Regions from separate parts of the Ethanoligenens harbinense YUAN-3 genome, predicted to be linked through region 1. Evidence: predicted binding sites of a transcription regulator. Region 1 holds the regulator's gene; the other holds the start of a gene.
The links. The regulator Rex, encoded in region 1, represses fermentation and respiration genes when NADH is low (regulators of the CRP and FNR family bind a similar motif). The targets are predictions, from matches to a motif close to ATTGTTAANNNNTTAACAAT.
Positions count from the first base shown of each region.

Region 2: a site for Rex is predicted at 2,458-2,477, ahead of ETHHA_RS07800 (phosphoglycerate kinase). Genes of this name have one in related genera too.

Region 1 covers NC_014828.1:1,510,780-1,519,393, reverse strand. Annotated here, with positions in the region: gene ETHHA_RS07020 (acyl-CoA dehydratase activase) at 1-301, opposite strand, end outside; gene ETHHA_RS07015 (aconitate hydratase) at 616-2,553, shown strand; gene ETHHA_RS07010 (isocitrate/isopropylmalate family dehydrogenase) at 2,601-3,764, shown strand; gene ETHHA_RS07005 (redox-sensing transcriptional repressor Rex) at 4,093-4,749, shown strand; gene adhE (bifunctional acetaldehyde-CoA/alcohol dehydrogenase) at 4,931-7,546, shown strand; gene ETHHA_RS06995 (glutaredoxin family protein) at 7,643-7,906, opposite strand; gene ETHHA_RS15850 (heavy-metal-associated domain-containing protein) at 8,072-8,416, shown strand; gene gpmA (2,3-diphosphoglycerate-dependent phosphoglycerate mutase) at 8,607-8,614, shown strand, end outside.
Region 2 covers NC_014828.1:1,677,718-1,686,331, reverse strand. Annotated here, with positions in the region: gene gpmI (2,3-bisphosphoglycerate-independent phosphoglycerate mutase) at 1-274, opposite strand, end outside; gene tpiA (triose-phosphate isomerase) at 330-1,097, opposite strand; gene ETHHA_RS07800 (phosphoglycerate kinase) at 1,211-2,404, opposite strand; gene ETHHA_RS07795 (tRNA (cytidine(34)-2'-O)-methyltransferase) at 2,564-3,073, opposite strand; gene ETHHA_RS07785 (EamA family transporter) at 3,387-3,737, shown strand; gene ETHHA_RS07780 (EamA family transporter) at 3,742-4,104, shown strand; gene ETHHA_RS14580 (glycosyltransferase family 2 protein) at 4,112-5,179, opposite strand; gene ETHHA_RS07770 (glycosyltransferase family 2 protein) at 5,397-6,437, shown strand; gene rfbA (glucose-1-phosphate thymidylyltransferase RfbA) at 6,459-7,325, shown strand; gene ETHHA_RS07760 (glycosyltransferase family 2 protein) at 7,322-8,212, shown strand; gene rfbD (dTDP-4-dehydrorhamnose reductase) at 8,394-8,614, shown strand, end outside.

The sequences.
Region 1 (8,614 bases):
GTTCGATGACGGCATCCGTTTCCGGCAGATACCGTTCCACAGCTCCGGCGGTTGCGAAGACCTCCTGCACAAACTCCAATCCGCAGGCTTTGGCAACGCCAAGACCGGCGGAGCCGGTAACTGCGATGTGGACTTCCTCGCCATTGTATGTGTCGGCGATGGAAGCAAGCACTTCGGATGTTTTTTCACGCACACGTGAAAAATGACGCTGATATGATTGGAAAACAATATCCTGCTTTTCATTCAGCACCACCACTTTCACCGTGGTGGAGCCAATATCGATCCCGATAGAATAACTCATGGTTTCCTCCGGCGCGCGTTCTTTATCCGCGCACCTGACATGCAGACAGACTTCTAACCCTATTGATTTCATTATAACACGGTCGGGGAAACTGTCAATCGGCAGAATCACGGAAAAAGCGAAGGCGTCTTGCGGTCGTTTGCATCCTTCTCCGTGTGTGAATGAATTGACAATCTTATATGATTGATTTAAAATGTAAAAATACAGGTGAACTGCCTGTTTGAGCGGCAGTGCCGAACGATTTGCCACCGCTCCTCTAGTCTTGTGAAAACATGCACATAAAAACGGTGGATAACCGAAAGGAGATGCGCATTTTGGGTTACACCCTTGCACAGAAAATCATCAAACAGCATTTGGTTTCGGGTGACATGACGCCCGGCACGGAGATTGGTCTGAAAATTGATCAGACGCTCACGCAGGATGCCACCGGCACCATGGCATATCTGCAATTTGAAGCACTTGGTATTTCCCGGGTAAAAACTGAAAAATCCGTCGCATATATCGATCACAACACGCTGCAGACCGGCTTTGAAAATGCCGACGACCACCGCTATATCCAGACGGTGGCCAAAAAGCACGGCATCACGTTTTCACGGCCTGGCAACGGCATCTGCCACCAGCTGCACCTGGAGCGTTTCGGCAAACCGGGTAAAACGCTGATCGGTTCCGATTCCCACACCCCCACCGCCGGCGGCATCGGTATGCTGGCCATGGGCGCCGGCGGCCTGGACGTGGCGGTGGCCATGGGCGGCGGCGCGTATTACATTCCCATGCCCAAGATGGTAAAGGTGCGCCTGAACGGCCGCCTGCGCTCGTGGGTCTCCGCCAAGGACATCATTCTGGAGGTCTTGCGCCTGCTCACCGTGAAAGGCGGCGTGGGCAAGATCATCGAATACGGTGGCGAAGGCATTTCCGGCCTTTCGGTGCCGCAGCGCGCCACCATCTGCAACATGGGTGCGGAGCTCGGTGCTTCCACCTCCATCTTTCCGTCCGATGACGTCACACTCGCGTTTCTCAAGGCGCAAAACCGCGAGGCCGACTGGGTTGAGATCCTGCCCGACGGCGACGCGAAATATGACGAGACCATCGAGATCAACCTCTGCGAGCTCGAGCCGCTGGCCGCCAAACCGCATATGCCGGACAATGTGGATACCGTCAAAAACATCGGGCCGATCAAGGTCGACCAGGTCTGCATCGGTTCCTGCACCAACTCTTCCTTGTTGGATTTGATGCGGGTAGCTACCATCCTGCGTGGCAATAAGGTCCATCCCAATGTGAGCCTGTCCATCGCACCCGGTTCCAAGCAGGTGTTCACTATGATCGCCCGCAACGGCGCGCTTGCCGACCTCATCGCGGCCGGCGCCCGCATTCTGGAATGCGCCTGCGGCCCCTGCATCGGCATGGGCCAGTCACCGAATTCCAGCGGCGTTTCCCTGCGTACCTTCAACCGTAATTTTGAGGGGCGCAGCGGCACTGCGGACGCGAAAGTCTATCTGGTCAGCCCGGAAACGGCCGCCGCTTCGGCCATTACCGGTGTGCTGACCGATCCGCGCGGACTTGGGAGCGAGCCCGATATTCGCCTGCCGGAGACATTCCTCATCAACGACAATATGTTTGAACTGCCCGCCGATGAAGAAACGGCGAAAAAGCTGGACGTGGTCCGCGGTCCGAACATCAAGCCGTTTCCGCTGAACGTTGCGCTGCCGGAAAGCATTGAGGCGAAGTGTCTGCTGAAAGTTGGCGACAACATCACCACCGATCATATCATGCCTGCGGGCTCCAAAATCCTCCCCTATCGTTCCAACATCCCCAAGATTTCAACCTTCTGCTTTGTGCGCTGCGATCCGGATTTCCCGGAACGTGCCCAAAAAGAAGGCAAGGGCATTATCGTCGGGGGCGCGAACTACGGGCAGGGTTCCTCGCGTGAACACGCCGCGCTGGCGCCGCTCTATCTTGGTGTCAAGGCCGTGGTCGCCAAATCATTTGCGCGCATCCATTATGCCAATTTGGTCAACAACGGCATTCTGCCGTTGATCTTCCAGAACCCTGACGACTACGACAAGATCCATTTTGAAGATGAGCTGGCGCTGCCGTATGTCCACAAAGAGGTCGAGGCGGGCGCACAGACTGTGACGCTGCTCAATAAGACCACAGGCGACGCCATCCTCACCCGCTGCGATATCTCGGATCGCCAGCGCGACATGTTGCTTGCCGGCGGCCTCATCAATTATACCAAACAGCAGAACGCCTGATAAAAAACCGGCTTTGCCGGATAGAGGATATGGAGGACAGGATTTTTATGAATGAAGCGCTCAAGCCGCAACTGGAAGCCTTTGAAAAACTGATGAAATCTCAACTGGCCCGTGTGGAGGCCATGAAAGCACAAGGGAATTTCCTTGATTACGCCGCGCTCAAGCCCATCGTTATCGGCATCTGCGGGGGCGACGGCATCGGCCCGGTTATCACGCACGAATCGGCCCGCGTGCTCAAGCATTTGTTGGCCGACGAAGTCAAAAGCGGCAAGATCGTGTTTAAGGACATCGACGGTCTCACTATCGAAAACCGTGCCAAAGCCGGGAAAGCCATTCCGGACGATGTGCTGGCTGAGCTGAAAACCTGCCATGTTATCCTCAAAGGCCCGACCACGACCCCGCGCGCGGGCGACCCATGGCCGAACATTGAAAGCGCCAACGTGGCCATGCGCAAGGAACTCGACCTGTTTGCCAACGTGCGCCCCGTCAAAGTGCCCGCGCAGGGCATCGACTGGACCTTCTTCCGGGAAAACACCGAGGGCTCCTATACACTGGGCAGCAACGGTGTCAACGTCAGCGACGATCTGGCTTTCGATTTCACCGTGACCACCACGCAGGGGACGGAGCGCATTGCCCGTCTGGCTTATGAATTTGCGCGCAAAAATAAGAAAAACCGTGTCTCCATCATCACCAAGGCCAATGTCATTAAGACTACCGACGGCAAATTTCTGCGGCTTTGTCAGGAGATCGGCAAGGACTATCCGGAGATCACGACCGATGACTGGTATATCGACATCACCACGGCAAAACTGATTGACGAAAAGCGCCGCCGCGATTTCAAGGTGTTCGTTCTACCCAATCTTTACGGTGACATCATCACCGACGAGGCCGCGGAATTCCAGGGCGGTGTCGGCACGGCCGGCAGTGCCAACATCGGCAAATGCTACGCCATGTTTGAGGCCATCCACGGTTCCGCACCACGCATGATCAGCGAGGGGCGCGGGCCGTACGCGGATCCCTGCTCCATGCTGCGCGCCACCGTCATGCTCCTTTCGCATATCGGCTACCAGAAACAGGCCGACAAACTGGAACGCGCGCTGGACATCTGCATGTTTGATGAAAAACGCCTGACCGTCACCGGCCGTGCCGACGGTGCGACCTGCGCAGCCTTTGGCGACTATGTACTGGAGACGGCGGAAAAACTTTCGTAACCTGTGGCCGTTTCCGTATTCTGCATGCGTGGCTGCTGTATCCGCCGTTTGGGCAATGCTTTGATATTTTGATTCTGCCTCAACGCTTTGGAGATCAAACAGCCGGCGCATCGCGTCGGCTGTTTGATCTCTTTTGGCACACATCCCGTATACATCAATCCAGGGTTGCCGGTTGTCCGTCATCATATTCTCCGCAGGCAGGGCTCGGATAGTCGGTGTCAGCAAAACCACGGTTTCAAAACATTCCTATCAAGAAAGTTCAGCCGACTGGACAGGACATGCACCCGGATCCAATCGACGGCTTCAATATAAAGTGAGGTGCCCGCCCGTGTTAAAACGAGAAAATGTTTCCCTTTCCGTCATCCGGCGTCTGCCGCGTTATCACCGTTTTTTGGCCGATCTGATGAGAACCGGCACTACCCGCATATCTTCCAAAGAGCTCAGCCGGCGCATGGGGCTCACGGCTTCGCAGATTCGGCAGGACCTCAACTGCTTTGGCGGGTTCGGGCAGCAGGGATACGGCTATAACGTCGAGCAGCTCCACCGGGAGATCGGCCTGATCTTGGGCCTGGATAAACAGTATCCGGCCATTCTCGTCGGGGCTGGCAATATCGGCCGGGCCATCGCGCTCAACTTTGATTTTTCCCAGATGGGCTTTGATCTGATTGGCATATTCGACATCGACCCTTCCATCATCGGGATGCAGATCGGCAGCCTGAAAGTGGAAGACGCCGCCGGTATTGATGCATTCTGCCGGGAACATCATCCACGGGTCGCGGTGCTGACCGTTCCCCGCTCCGCCGCGGAGCAAATGGCGGAACAATTGATTCATCTGGGCGTATCCGGTTTCTGGAATTTCAGCCATTATGATTTTTCAGTCAAATATCCGGGTGTACTCGTCGAAAACGTGCACCTGAGTGACAGCCTGATGACATTGTGCTACATGGTAAGGGATTTATCCGAAAAAGAAACACGGGACAATTGAACTGCTTTGATACCGTCATGACCATTCGGCTCGTTGCACGGAAACGACAAATCAAACGGGACATGACGTCATCGTTTTATAATATTTGACAAATTGCACAGCATTCACTTGCAACTTGCAAAAAAGTATCGTATAATAATATTGATAATATTTTAACAATATTGCTTAAGGGGGCAATTTGATGGCAACCGAAACAAAAGAAGTCGCCCAGGAAGCGCAGAAACCCGACGTCAAACAAATGATTGACGAACTGGTGGCAAAAGCGCAGAAAGCTCTGGACGAGTTTTCTACCTTCAACCAGGAGCAGGTTGACAAAATCGTCCATGCCATGGCACTTGCGGCGCTGGATAAGCATATGTATCTGGCTAAACTCGCCGTGGAAGAAACCGGACGCGGTATTTACGAAGACAAGATTACCAAAAACCTGTACGCAAGCGAATATATCTGGCATGACATCAAATATGCAAAGACCGTCGGCGTCATCGACGAAAACGAGATGGAAGAATATGTGGATATCGCCGAGCCTGTCGGTATCATCGCGGGCGTTACCCCGGTAACCAACCCCACCTCCACCACCATCTTTAAATCCCTCATCTCCGTCAAAACCCGCAACCCCATCATTTTCGGTTTCCATCCCGCTGCCCAGAAATGCTGCGCGGAAACGGCCCGCATTCTGAATGAGGCGGCTGTGGCTGCCGGTGCCCCCGAAAACATTGTGCAGTTCATCCCCCATCCTTCCATCGAAGCGACCAATGCGTTGATGAATCATCCCGGTGTCGCCACGATTCTGGCGACCGGCGGCCCCGGCATGGTCAAGGCTGCGTATTCCTGCGGCAAACCGGCGCTGGGTGTCGGCCCCGGCAACGTCCCCTGCTATGTCGAAAAAACAGCGAAACTCCGCCGTGCCTGCCATGATCTCATCCTTTCCAAAACGTTCGACAACGGCATGATCTGCGCTTCCGAACAGGCTGCGATTGTGGATAAAGAAATCGCGGCGGATTTTGAAAAGATCATGAAAGCAAACGGCTGCTACTTCACCAATCCGGAAGAAACGGTCAAACTCGGTAAATATGTGATCACCGAGAAAATGAGCGTGAATCCCCCGGTCGTCGGCCAGTCCGCTGTCTGGATCGCCGAGCAGGCCGGCATCAAAGTACCTGCCGACACCAAGGTCATTCTTGCCAAACTTGACAAGGTCGATTTTGATGTGCCGCTGGCTCACGAAAAACTTTCTCCGGTGCTTGGTTATTATATCGCCAACAGCACGGAGGATGCTTTCAAAGCTGCGCTTCGCATGCTGGAAATCGGCGGTCTGGGTCACTCTGCAGCCATCCACTCCACCGATAACGACATCATCATGAAATACGGCGAAGCCATGAAGGTCGGCCGTGTGCTGGTCAACAGCCCGTCTTCTCAGGGCGGTATCGGCGATATCTACAACACCAATATTCCTTCCCTTACCCTTGGCTGCGGCTCCTATGGCCACAACTCTGTTTCGCAGAACGTCAGTGCGGTCAACCTGATCAACAAAAAGCGCATTGCCAAGAGGAGAGTCAACATGCAGTGGTTTAAAGTGCCGCCGAAGATTTACTTCGAGTTCGATGCGATTCAGTACCTGGAGAAAATGCCGAACATCTCCCGTGCATTCATCGTCACCGACCCTGTAATGGTCAAGCTCGGAAATGTGGATAAGGTTCTTTATTATCTCCGCAAACGCAAAGAGTATTGCCACAGTGAGATTTTCTCCGAAGTTGAGCCCGACCCGTCTTTTGAAACGGTTATGCGCGGCGTGGAAATGATGAAGAAATTTGAGCCGGATGTCATCATCGCACTCGGCGGCGGTTCTTCCATGGATGCCGCGAAGGGCATGTGGCTCTTCTATGAGCATCCGGACTTTGATTTCAAAGGCGCACATGAGAAATTCATGGATATCCGCAAGCGCACTTATCACTTCCCCGAACTGGGCCAGAAATGCCAGATGGTCGCCGTGCCGACTACTTCCGGCACCGGCTCCGAAGTGACGTCTTTTGCGGTCATCACCGACAAGGTCAATAACTTCAAATATCCGCTCGCCGACTATGCGCTCACTCCGAATGTCGCTATCGTTGACCCGCAGTTTGTTATGACCATGCCGAAATCCACCACGGCGGATACCGGTTTGGACGTGCTGACCCACGCCATTGAAGCCTATGTCTCCGTTTTGGCAAACGATTACACTGATGGTCTGGCCCTGAAAGCGATTGAGATCGTCTTCAAATATCTGCCCCGTGCCTATGCGGACGGTGCCAAAGACGGCGAAGCGCGCATGAAAATGCACAACGCTTCCTGCATCGCCGGTATGGCGTTCAGCAATGCGTTCCTTGGCTTGAACCACTCCATGGCGCACAAACTGGGCGGCGAATACCACATTCCGCACGGTCGTGCCAACGCCATTCTGCTTCCCTATGTCGTTGAATACAACGGCAATCCGAAGCCGACCAAATATGCGATCTGGCCGAAATACGAGACTTATCTTGCCCCGCAGCGTTTCCAAGAGATTGCCCGCCATGTCGGCCTGAAGGCAAGCACACCGGAAGAGGGCGTTGCTTCCCTCGTGCAGGCGATTCGCGATTTGATGAAGACCGTCAATGAGCCGATGAGCATTCAAGCCACCGGCGTGCCCGAGAACGTGTTCCTCACCAATCTGGATTCTCTGGCTGATAAAGCGTTTTCCGACCAGTGCACCGGCGCAAATCCGCGTCTGCCGCTCGTCAGCGAGATCGCCGAGCTCTATAAAGCCGCTTATTACGGCAAATAAACTGTTTACCAAGCGCACAATAAAAAAGGGGCCTGCTTTTTGCAGGTCCCTTTTTTATTGTGCGCCACTTCAGCAATCCGTGCCAAACAGAAAATTTCATCCTTTTACGGCCGCTTCGAATACCGCTTCGATTTTTTCCGGACTCGGTATTCCCTCGTGTAGCTTATTTCCGTCTACGTAAAAAGTGGGAACATAATAATAATCGTATTGGTTGGCAATTTCCGGTTGCACCTGCTCGTCGATCACATGAATTTCCAACGCTTTATAAACAGGGTTCTTGTTCTTCAGGTTTTCCATCCATTCAAAGGCACGTTTGCAGTATGGGCATCCCTGCATCGTAAACATGGTGATTTTTTTCATGGCGCGCCCCTCCTTTTATATCCGTTTTATTTCTCAAAAAAACAATTTGTAACGATTACAGTATATTCTGATTTTCCCTCTGCGTCAAGCAAACCGAAGAAGAGCACATGGCGCCCGCGTATAGACCCGTTTGCCGTCAAGCATACTATACAAGAGGTGAAGCAAATGGAAAGCTCCGTATTTAAAATTGACGAACTCTCAGGCAAGCATACACAGAAATTGGTCAAACAGGCACTGGATACACTTCCGGGCGTCACATCCGTCAGCGTCAATCAAGGTACAGACCGCGTTGCGGTAGACTTCGATTCCACCGGTGTGTCGCATCAGAAAATCAAGGAAAAACTGATACAGATGGGGCTTGGCGTTACAGCGGAGGCAAATGCCCAGCGTGACCAACCTGTAAAAGAAAACCATCGCCACAAAAAAGGCAAGCATCCTCTGGCCGGTGATAATCCCAACCAAAACCACAATGTTAAAAAAGAAGCGCAGGGGCCCAATACCAAGCACTGACCGCAAAATGTCCATTCCGTCTGCTCAACGGTGCCTGCTGGCTGTTCCTTGACGATTGGCCACAAAATTTTCGAGGCGATCATGCTACATTTTGCAAAACAACATTGAAAATGATTCTCGATATTATTATAATAAAGATGGTAACAGATAGCTGATATTGCATAAGCATGATAAACGGGAGGCATCCGCAATGAAACT
Region 2 (8,614 bases), 170 kb from region 1:
TAAAGAAGTCGCCGTCCTGGATGCACTTGGTGATGCGGGTAAGTTCTTGGTAGACGACACGGCCCGCGCCGATGTTTGTGTGGCCGACCTCGCTGTTGCCCATCTGGCCTTCGGGCAGGCCCACGGCCATGCCGGAAGCGCCGATCTGGGTGTTCGGAAATTCCTTGAAATATTGATCGAGATTTGGCTTTTTGGCCGCCGCAATCGCGTTGCCGTAGTCGGACGGGTTCATGCCGAAGCCGTCCATGATGATGAGAGCCAACGGTTTTTTCATAATGCTGTACTACCCCTTTCAGCCAAGGCTGATGCCGTGCGGTTTGCGGGCTGTCTTATTTGGAAGCCGCTTCCAGGATCACGGCGAAATCGGCCGGTTTCAGCGACGCGCCGCCGATCAGACCGCCGTCTACGTCGGGTTTGGCGAGCAGCTCCGCGGCATTTTTGGCGTTCATGGAGCCGCCGTACTGCACGGTGGTCTCCTCGGCGGCTTCTTTGCCATAGAGCGCGGCGACGGTGTCGCGGATGAACTTGTTGACCTCGTTGGCCTGCTCCGCCGTAGCGGTCTTGCCGGTGCCGATGGCCCAGACCGGCTCATAGGCGATGATGACGTTTTTGAACGCTTCGGCGGAAATGCCGGCCAGCGCCACTTTGAGCTGGATGGCGATGACATCGAAGGTGATGCCTTTTTCACGCTCTTCCAGCGTTTCGCCAACGCACAGCAGCACGGTCAGGCCGTGCGCCAGGGCGGCGGCGGTGCGCTTGTTAACGGTTTCGTTGGTTTCGCCGAAATACTGGCGGCGTTCACTGTGGCCCACGATGGCGTATTGCACGCCCAGTGCGTTCAGCATGGGCGCGGAAATCTCGCCGGTGAAGGCACCGCTTTCTTCCCAGTGCACGTTTTCGGCGCCGATGCTGATCTTGGAGCCTTTGGCGGCTTCCACGGCGGCGGGCAGGTCCACATACGGTACGCAGAGCACCACGTCGCAGGCGGCTTTGTCGGCGGCGGGTTTCATCTCATTGATGAGGGCGGCGGCTTCATCCGGGGTCTTGTTCATTTTCCAGTTGCCGGCGATGACGGTTTTACGGCTCATAATTTCCATTCCTCCAAATGTACGGACAAAGGCGGCGCGGCTGCACGCCGTCGCCGCCTTTGTCACCTGTCTGCGATTTATCAGGCGCGCCGCAGGCTGTGCGGCGCGGATATGCGGTTTTTTTATTTGTCGTTGAGGCAGGCGATGCCGGGCAGAACCTTGCCTTCGAGGAACTCGAGGGAGGCGCCGCCGCCGGTGGAGATGTGGGTCATCTTATCGGCAAAGCCCAGTTTCTCGATGGCCGCGGCGGAGTCGCCGCCGCCGATGATGGAGATGGCGCCGGAGTTGGCGATCGCAGTGGCGACGGCGCGGGTGCCGGCGGCGAAGTAATCCCATTCGCTCACGCCCAGCGGGCCGTTCCAAACCACGGTGCCGGCGCCGGCGATGGCATTCGAGAACAGTTTCTCAGAGGCCGGGCCGATGTCCAGACCCATCCAGCCGTTGGGGATCTCATCGGAATCCACAACCTGCTTCTCGCAGTCCGGATCGTATTTGTCGCCCACGCGGTTGTCCACCGGCAGCAGGAACTTGATGCCCTTGGCTTTGGCGGCGGCCATCAGCTCGTTGGCCAGATCCAGTTTGTCTTCCTCGCAAAGGGAGTTGCCGATGTGGTGGCCCTGCGCCTTCATGAAGGTGTAGGCCATGCCGCCGCCTACGATGAGGGTATCGACCTTCTCAATGAGGTTTTTGATGACGGCGATCTTATCGGAGACTTTTGCGCCGCCGAGGATGGCGATGAACGGGCGTTTCGGGTCGTCCAGCGCCTTGCCCATCACGGAGAGCTCTTTGCCGATAAGGAAGCCGGCAACGGAGACCGGAATGAAGTGGGACACGCCCTCGGTAGACGCATGAGCGCGGTGGGCGGTGCCGAACGCGTCGTTGACGAAAATCTCGCCGTAGCCGGCCAGCGCTTTGGCAAATTCGGGATCGTTCTTTTCTTCTTCTTTGTGGAAGCGCACGTTCTCAAGCAGCATGGCCTCGCCGTCTTTCAGGTTCGCGGCCAGCGCTTTGGCGTCATCCCCGATGACGTCTTTTGCGATCTTGACTTCTTTGCCGAGCAGCTCGCTCAGGCGTTTGGCGACCGGTGCGAGGGAATATTTCGGGTTGAATTCTCCCTTCGGGCGGCCCAGGTGAGAGGAAAGCACCACTTTGGCGCCGTGGTTCAACAGGTATTCGATGGTGGGCAGCGAAGCGGTGATGCGCTTGTCGTCGGTAATGTTGCCGTTGGCATCGAGGGGCACATTGAAGTCCATGCGGGCAAACACACGTTTGCCCGCCACATCTACGTCTTCGATGGTTTTCTTGTTGTAAGTCATCAATTAGCACTCCCTGATTATTAAATTTACCTTCATCATCGGGATACAGTTTAATTGTTAAATAAAAAACAATCAACCTCTCCTATTTTAAACGAAGGCGGAGGGTTTTTCAAGAGGTTTGCACAGAGAAAAGGAAACTTGCGGAAAAGCGACGCGCGTTCACGGGGCGGGCGGGTACCCGCTCCAGGTGTGCCGCGTGAGCTCGCCGTCCGCGCGCAGGCCGGAAAAATCCCATTGGCGCAGCGCTTCATAGGCGCCCACGGCCACCGCGTTTGAAAGGTTGAGGCAGCGCGCTTCCGCCCGGATGGGCAGGCGCACGGCGCTGTCCTCGTGCGCGAGCAGCAGTTCCTCCGGGAGCCCGGCCGTTTCCTTGCCGAACACCAGGCAGGCGTCCGGCGGATAGTGCACGTCCGTATAGGAGCGGGGCGCTTTGGAGGAAAAGAAGAAGCACGGGCCGGGCGCGCGGCGCAGGAAATCCGCCAGGTTTTCATAATAGGTGATATTCAGCAGGTGCCAGTAATCCAGCCCGGCGCGCTTGAGTTTGGCGTCGTCAATGGCAAAGCCGAGCGGCTTCACCAGATGCAGATGGGCGCCGGTGGCCGCGCAGGTGCGCGCGACGTTGCCCGTGTTCTGCGGGATCTCAGGTTCTATGAGCGCGATATGGAGCAATCTGTGTTTCCTCCCTGTGCGGCGGCATTCTGTCCGCAGTCCTTTCAAATTTTACAACATGAAAGCCCGCTTTTCAAGATGATTTCCGATGCTTTCTTGTAAAATTGCGGATCGGGGGAATGCAAAGCCGCTCCGGCGCGGGCGGATGCCGTCGATTTTGCGTAGAAATTCACGAAACGGGCACATCTTTCTCACCAAACCGTCTTGCAAAAAACACACCGCGGCGATATACTTGACATGCTCTGTTGGAGATTCCAAAAACTGCGGGGCCGCTGCGGCGCGGCTTTTGCAATATGAAAGTCTGGGTGAAAAAATGGACAACCGCTTCCTGGTTTCCCTGCAAAAAAACAAGGTCGGCATGGCTATCATGACGCTTTCGGCGGCCTTTACGGCGTTCGGTCAGTATTTCTGGAAGGCGTCCCACGGTTCCAACCTGTTGCTGATGTTCATCGGGTTCGTCTTTTACGGGTTCGGTGCGCTCACCATGATCCTGGCGTTCCGCTACGGCAGCTTTTCCGTTTTGCACCCCATGCTCAGCCTGGGGTATATTTTCGGCATGGTCATCAGCGTGGGGCTTCTGGGGGAAACGATCGACGTTTACAAAATCATCGGGCTGCTGTTTATCCTGTTCGGTGTGACGATGGTGGGGGTCGGAGATGCATAACGGTATGATTTTCGTGTTGTCCTGCGTCGGCGGCATCCTGGGCATGACACTGCTTGGGTCGCTCGGCGGTTTTTTCTTCAAGCGCAGCACCAGCGGCGCCACCATCTGGGAGATCGCCAAAAGCAAATTCGTTTATATCGGCGTGCTGTTCTATCTGGCCGGCGCCGTAGCCAACATTCTCGTGCTCAAGCAGCTGCCGTATTCGGTGGTCTATCCCATGTCCGCCATCACCTATGTGTGGTCGATGGTGTTCTCGCGGCTCATTTTGAAAGAAAAGTTCACGAAGCAGAAACTCATCGGCATCGTCGCCATTCTCATCGGCGCGGTGTTTTTCGGCATGGACGGGTTTGCCGGACTGGCCAAATAAAAGCGTTTTATGTTTTCAGCGCGCGCAGGGCTTTCTGCCCCAGGCAGGCGAGCACGACGGGCAGCGCCTGCTTTCGCTTTGCAAACGTGAGGGTGGCGCCCAGCCGCCCGGCGGGCCACTCGGAGGAAGGCACTGCCTCCAGTGCCTGCGCGATGACCGGGTGATGCAGGATTATGGAAACAAATTGGTATTTTTTTGAAAAAGACGGCGCGTTTGCGGCATAATAATTCAAAAGGGTGGGCGTTTCTGCGCAAATCTTGCGGGGCAGGCGCGTGGGCGCCTGCACATCTAATCTTTCCTGTGAAGCAAGTGTTGAAAGAAACGCGTATTTGCGCAGCCGGCAGTCGAAATATGCCGGTTGGAAGCGACCTGTAAAGGTTTCGGCCTGTTCCACATAGTGGTAGAGCGGCCGCGCGAGATAGGTGATGCGCGCAGCGCGCGCCGTCACCAGCAAATTGAACAGATTATCCTCCGTATAATAGAGTTTTTCGTTTGGGAAGCGGATGCCGTTCGTTTTGAGCAGCGCCGCGCGATAGAGGCAGCACCACACATAGGAGCGCGCGTCCGCGAATGGGCAGCAGTCCGCGAAAGCGGCCAGTTCACCCGGCGCGTACCCAAAAAAATAGGGCAGGATGCGCGCGCGGATGTCTACTTCTTCAAACACGCGGCTGCCTCCGGCGAACGGCTTGCGGATCTCCGCGCGGCCGGGCCTGTCCGCGAAATAGTCGCAGACGACAAGATCCGCTTCTGTTTCCAGCGCGCACCCGTGCAATTCGGTGAACATGCCGGGTTCCGCCCGGTCGTCCGCATCCGCAAAGCCGATGAACTTCCCGGTGGCAGCGCCCAGTCCCGCGTTGCGCGCAGCGGCCGGTCCGGCGTTGGCCGTGTGCAGCACGCGCACGCGCGGGTCTTTTGCGGCGAATGTGTCGCAGAGGGACAGGCTCGTGTCGGTGGAACCGTCGTCCACCAGAATCAACTCCAAATCACGCAGCGACTGGTTCAACAGGGAATCCACGCAGCGCGGCAGGGTCTTTTCCGCGTTGTAGACCGGGACGATGATGCTGACCGCAGGCATGGCGCTTCCTTTCCGCCGGCCCGTTTCGGGCGCCGACATCCGTGTAAAACACACGGGGTATTGAACAGAACGGTACTTCTATGATACAATAATTCCTTGTAAAACGAAAGGATTTCCCGCCGAGGGATGTGATGCCTTTTCCGGAAACGATCCCGCGGAGGATATCCGGCCCGCCCGGCCGGGAGGGATGCCGCGGCGGAAAGAAAGAAGGGCTTGCTTGAAACTGCTCAGCATCGCGGTCCCATCCTATAATGTGGAGCAAACACTGGGGAACACGCTGTGCTCGCTGTGCCTGCCGTCGCTGCTGCCGCTGCTCGACATCATCGTGGTGGACGACGGCTCCACCGACGGCACGGCCGCGCTCGCAAACACGTTCGCCGCGCGGTATCCCGACAGTGTGCGCGTGATCACGCAGCAGAACAAAGGGCACGGCGGCGCGGTGAACACGGGAATCACGGCCGCAGTGGGGCGGTATTTCAAAGTGGTGGACGGAGACGATACGCTGGCTGCCGACGGTTTTGCGCGCCTGCTCGACTGCCTGCACGTTACGCAGGCCGATCTGGTGCTGGCGCATTATGAAAAGGTGCCGGCGAACGATCCCGCCCACCCCGAGCCGATGCGCTTTGAGGGCGTGGAGTTCGGGCGCGTCTACACGTTCGCGGACCTGCCGGTGGAGAACGGGATGTATTTCGGCATCCATTCCATCACCATTCGCACCGAGATTCTCCGGCAGCACGATATCCGTCTGCAGGAGCATACGTTCTATGTGGATGTGGAATATGGCTTGCTGCCCGTCCCGTATGTCCATACAGTGGCGTTTCTGGACGCCGTCGTCTACCGCTATGCGGTGGGGCGCGCGTCGCAGTCCATCGCGGTGGACAGTTTTGTGCGCCGGTACGGCGACCATGAGCGGGTGGTCAAGCGCATGGTCGCCTTTGTGCGGGACAAGCCGCTCGACGCGGTGCGCAGGGCGTATGCCTATAGCGTGCTGCGCAAGCTGTGTTTTACCCAGTACATGATCGCCGCGTTTTATGACCCCGACCTCAAGCGCGGCGGCTGGCGCGCCCGCCGGTTTGACGCATGGCTGCAGAAGAACGACGCAGCGCTTTATGCTATGATGGGCGAAAACGCCTACCTGCGCCTGCTGCGGCGCACGCGCTTCCTGTTTTTGCGCACGGCCTTCACCAAGGCGCTGCTCAACAAGGCATACCGTTTGATGAAATCCTCGTTCCGCAAAAAGCGGAAATTTACGTATTGATTTTGAAATGGAGGCATCTTTGTGAAAGGTATCATTCTGGCGGGAGGCTCCGGTACGAGGCTTTATCCCATCACCAAGGCGGTGTCGAAACAGCTCCTGCCGATTTATGACAAGCCTTTGATCTATTATCCGCTTTCGGTGCTCATGCTGGCGGGTATCCGGGATATTCTCATCATCTCCACCCCGCGTGACCTGCCGCTGTTCGAGAGCCTGCTGGGAGACGGCGCGCAGTTCGGCGTGCGGTTTGAATACGCCGTGCAAGATCAGCCCCGCGGGCTGGCGGATGCCTTCATCGTGGGCGAGTCGTTCATCGGCGGCGACAGCGTCTGCCTGGTGCTGGGCGACAATTTCTTCTACGGCGCGGGCCTCACGCAGTTGCTGCAGGAAGCTTCCGCCGTGCAGGACGGCGCGGTGGTGTTCGGCTGCTATGTCAAGCACCCCAAGGCGTTCGGCGTGGTCGATTTCGACGCGCAGGGCAACGTGCTTTCCATTGAAGAAAAACCGGAAAAGCCGAAGTCCAATTATGCGGTGCCTGGCCTGTATTTCTATGACAACCAGGTGGTGGAGATCGCCAAGGCGGTCAAGCCCTCCGCGCGCGGCGAGATCGAGATCACCAGCATAAACAACGCCTATCTGGAGCGCGGCAGGCTGAAGGTCAAGCTGTTCGGGCGCGGCGTGGCGTGGCTGGATACCGGCACCTGCCAGGGCCTGCTGCAGGCGGCCAATTTCGTGGAAGCCGTGCAGACCCGCCAGGGGCTCTACATCGCCTGCCTGGAAGAGATCGCTTACACCAAGGGCTTCATCGGCCGTGAAGACATGCGGGCGGCCGGCGAGTCCCTGAAAAAGACTGATTACGGCAAATACCTGCTCTCGCTTGCAGACGCATGACGGCGCCGGCGGGCCGCGTCGCGGCGGTCATCCTCAACCATAAGGACAACGCCAATGCGCTGCGGCTGGTGCGCACCCTGCGCGGCTGCGCGGAGGTCGGCCCCATCTGCGTGGTGGACAACTCCGAGACCGGGGGGCTCACGGGGCGGGAGGAGCCGCTGAAAGAAAGCGGCGTCCTGTTTCTGCAAACAGCCAACGACGGCTATTCCAAAGGGAATAATCTTGGAATTTCCGCCGTAGAATCCCAATGTGGCCTGCCTGAAATTTTCCTGATCGCCAATCCCGATATTCTCATCGACGCGGACGCTGTCGCACGGTGTGTTCGCCTGCTGCGGACACACCCGGAGCTGGCGCTCGCCGCCCCGCGCATGCTGCGCGGCGACGGCACTCCGCACGACCTGCCCGGCTGGCGCAGGCGCACCGTGCGCGGCGATCTGGCCTACAGTTCCGGCATTCTGGCGCGCACGCTTGGCATGCGGCGCGAAGCCTATCCGCCGTCGTATTGGAATGAGCGGTCGTTTGTGCGGGTGGACTGCGCGGCGGGCGCGTGCTTTTTCATCCGGGCGAACGCGTTTAAGGCCTGCGGGTATTTCGACGAGCGTTCCTTCCTCTTTTATGAGGAGGATATCCTGGGCGAAAAGCTGCGGCGCATCGGCCTGGGCGAAGCCGTCTGCACCGATTGTACCTACCGCCACCTCGAGGGGGTTTCCGCCGCAGTCTCCCTGCGGAAATACCGCATCATGCAGCGCAGCCGTTTCTATTATCACAAGGTCTACCGGCGCGCCGGTTCCGCCGCTCTGTTTGCGCTGCGCGCGGCCACGGCGCTTGGCACCTGCGAATGCCTGCTCAAGCAGGCGTTGCATACATTGAAGCTCAGGAACCGCTGATTGATGCCGAGCGTGTGTCTGAACGGCCGCTTTTCTGTCCGGACTGCGTCCAAAATGCTCCGATACGGCAAGTATTCATGCGCTGTTGTCCTTGCCGAACGAAAAATGGTCTTGTCCAGACATGCAATCTCCATTCAATCAGCGGTTCCCTGAAAAAATGACGAAAGACGGGGGTCTTACCATGCGTATGCTGATTATTGCTGCCGACGGGCAGCTTGGCACCGATGCGGTTTCCTATTTTTCAAAGAAATACGACGTATCCGCTTTTAAAACGGCCGATATGGACGTCACCGATCCCATTCGGGTAAACGGAGCGATTCTGGCCGTGAAGCCCGACGCAGTGCTCAACTGCGCGGCCATGACCAATGTGGACGGCTGCGAGTCGCAGGCGGAGCAGGCCTA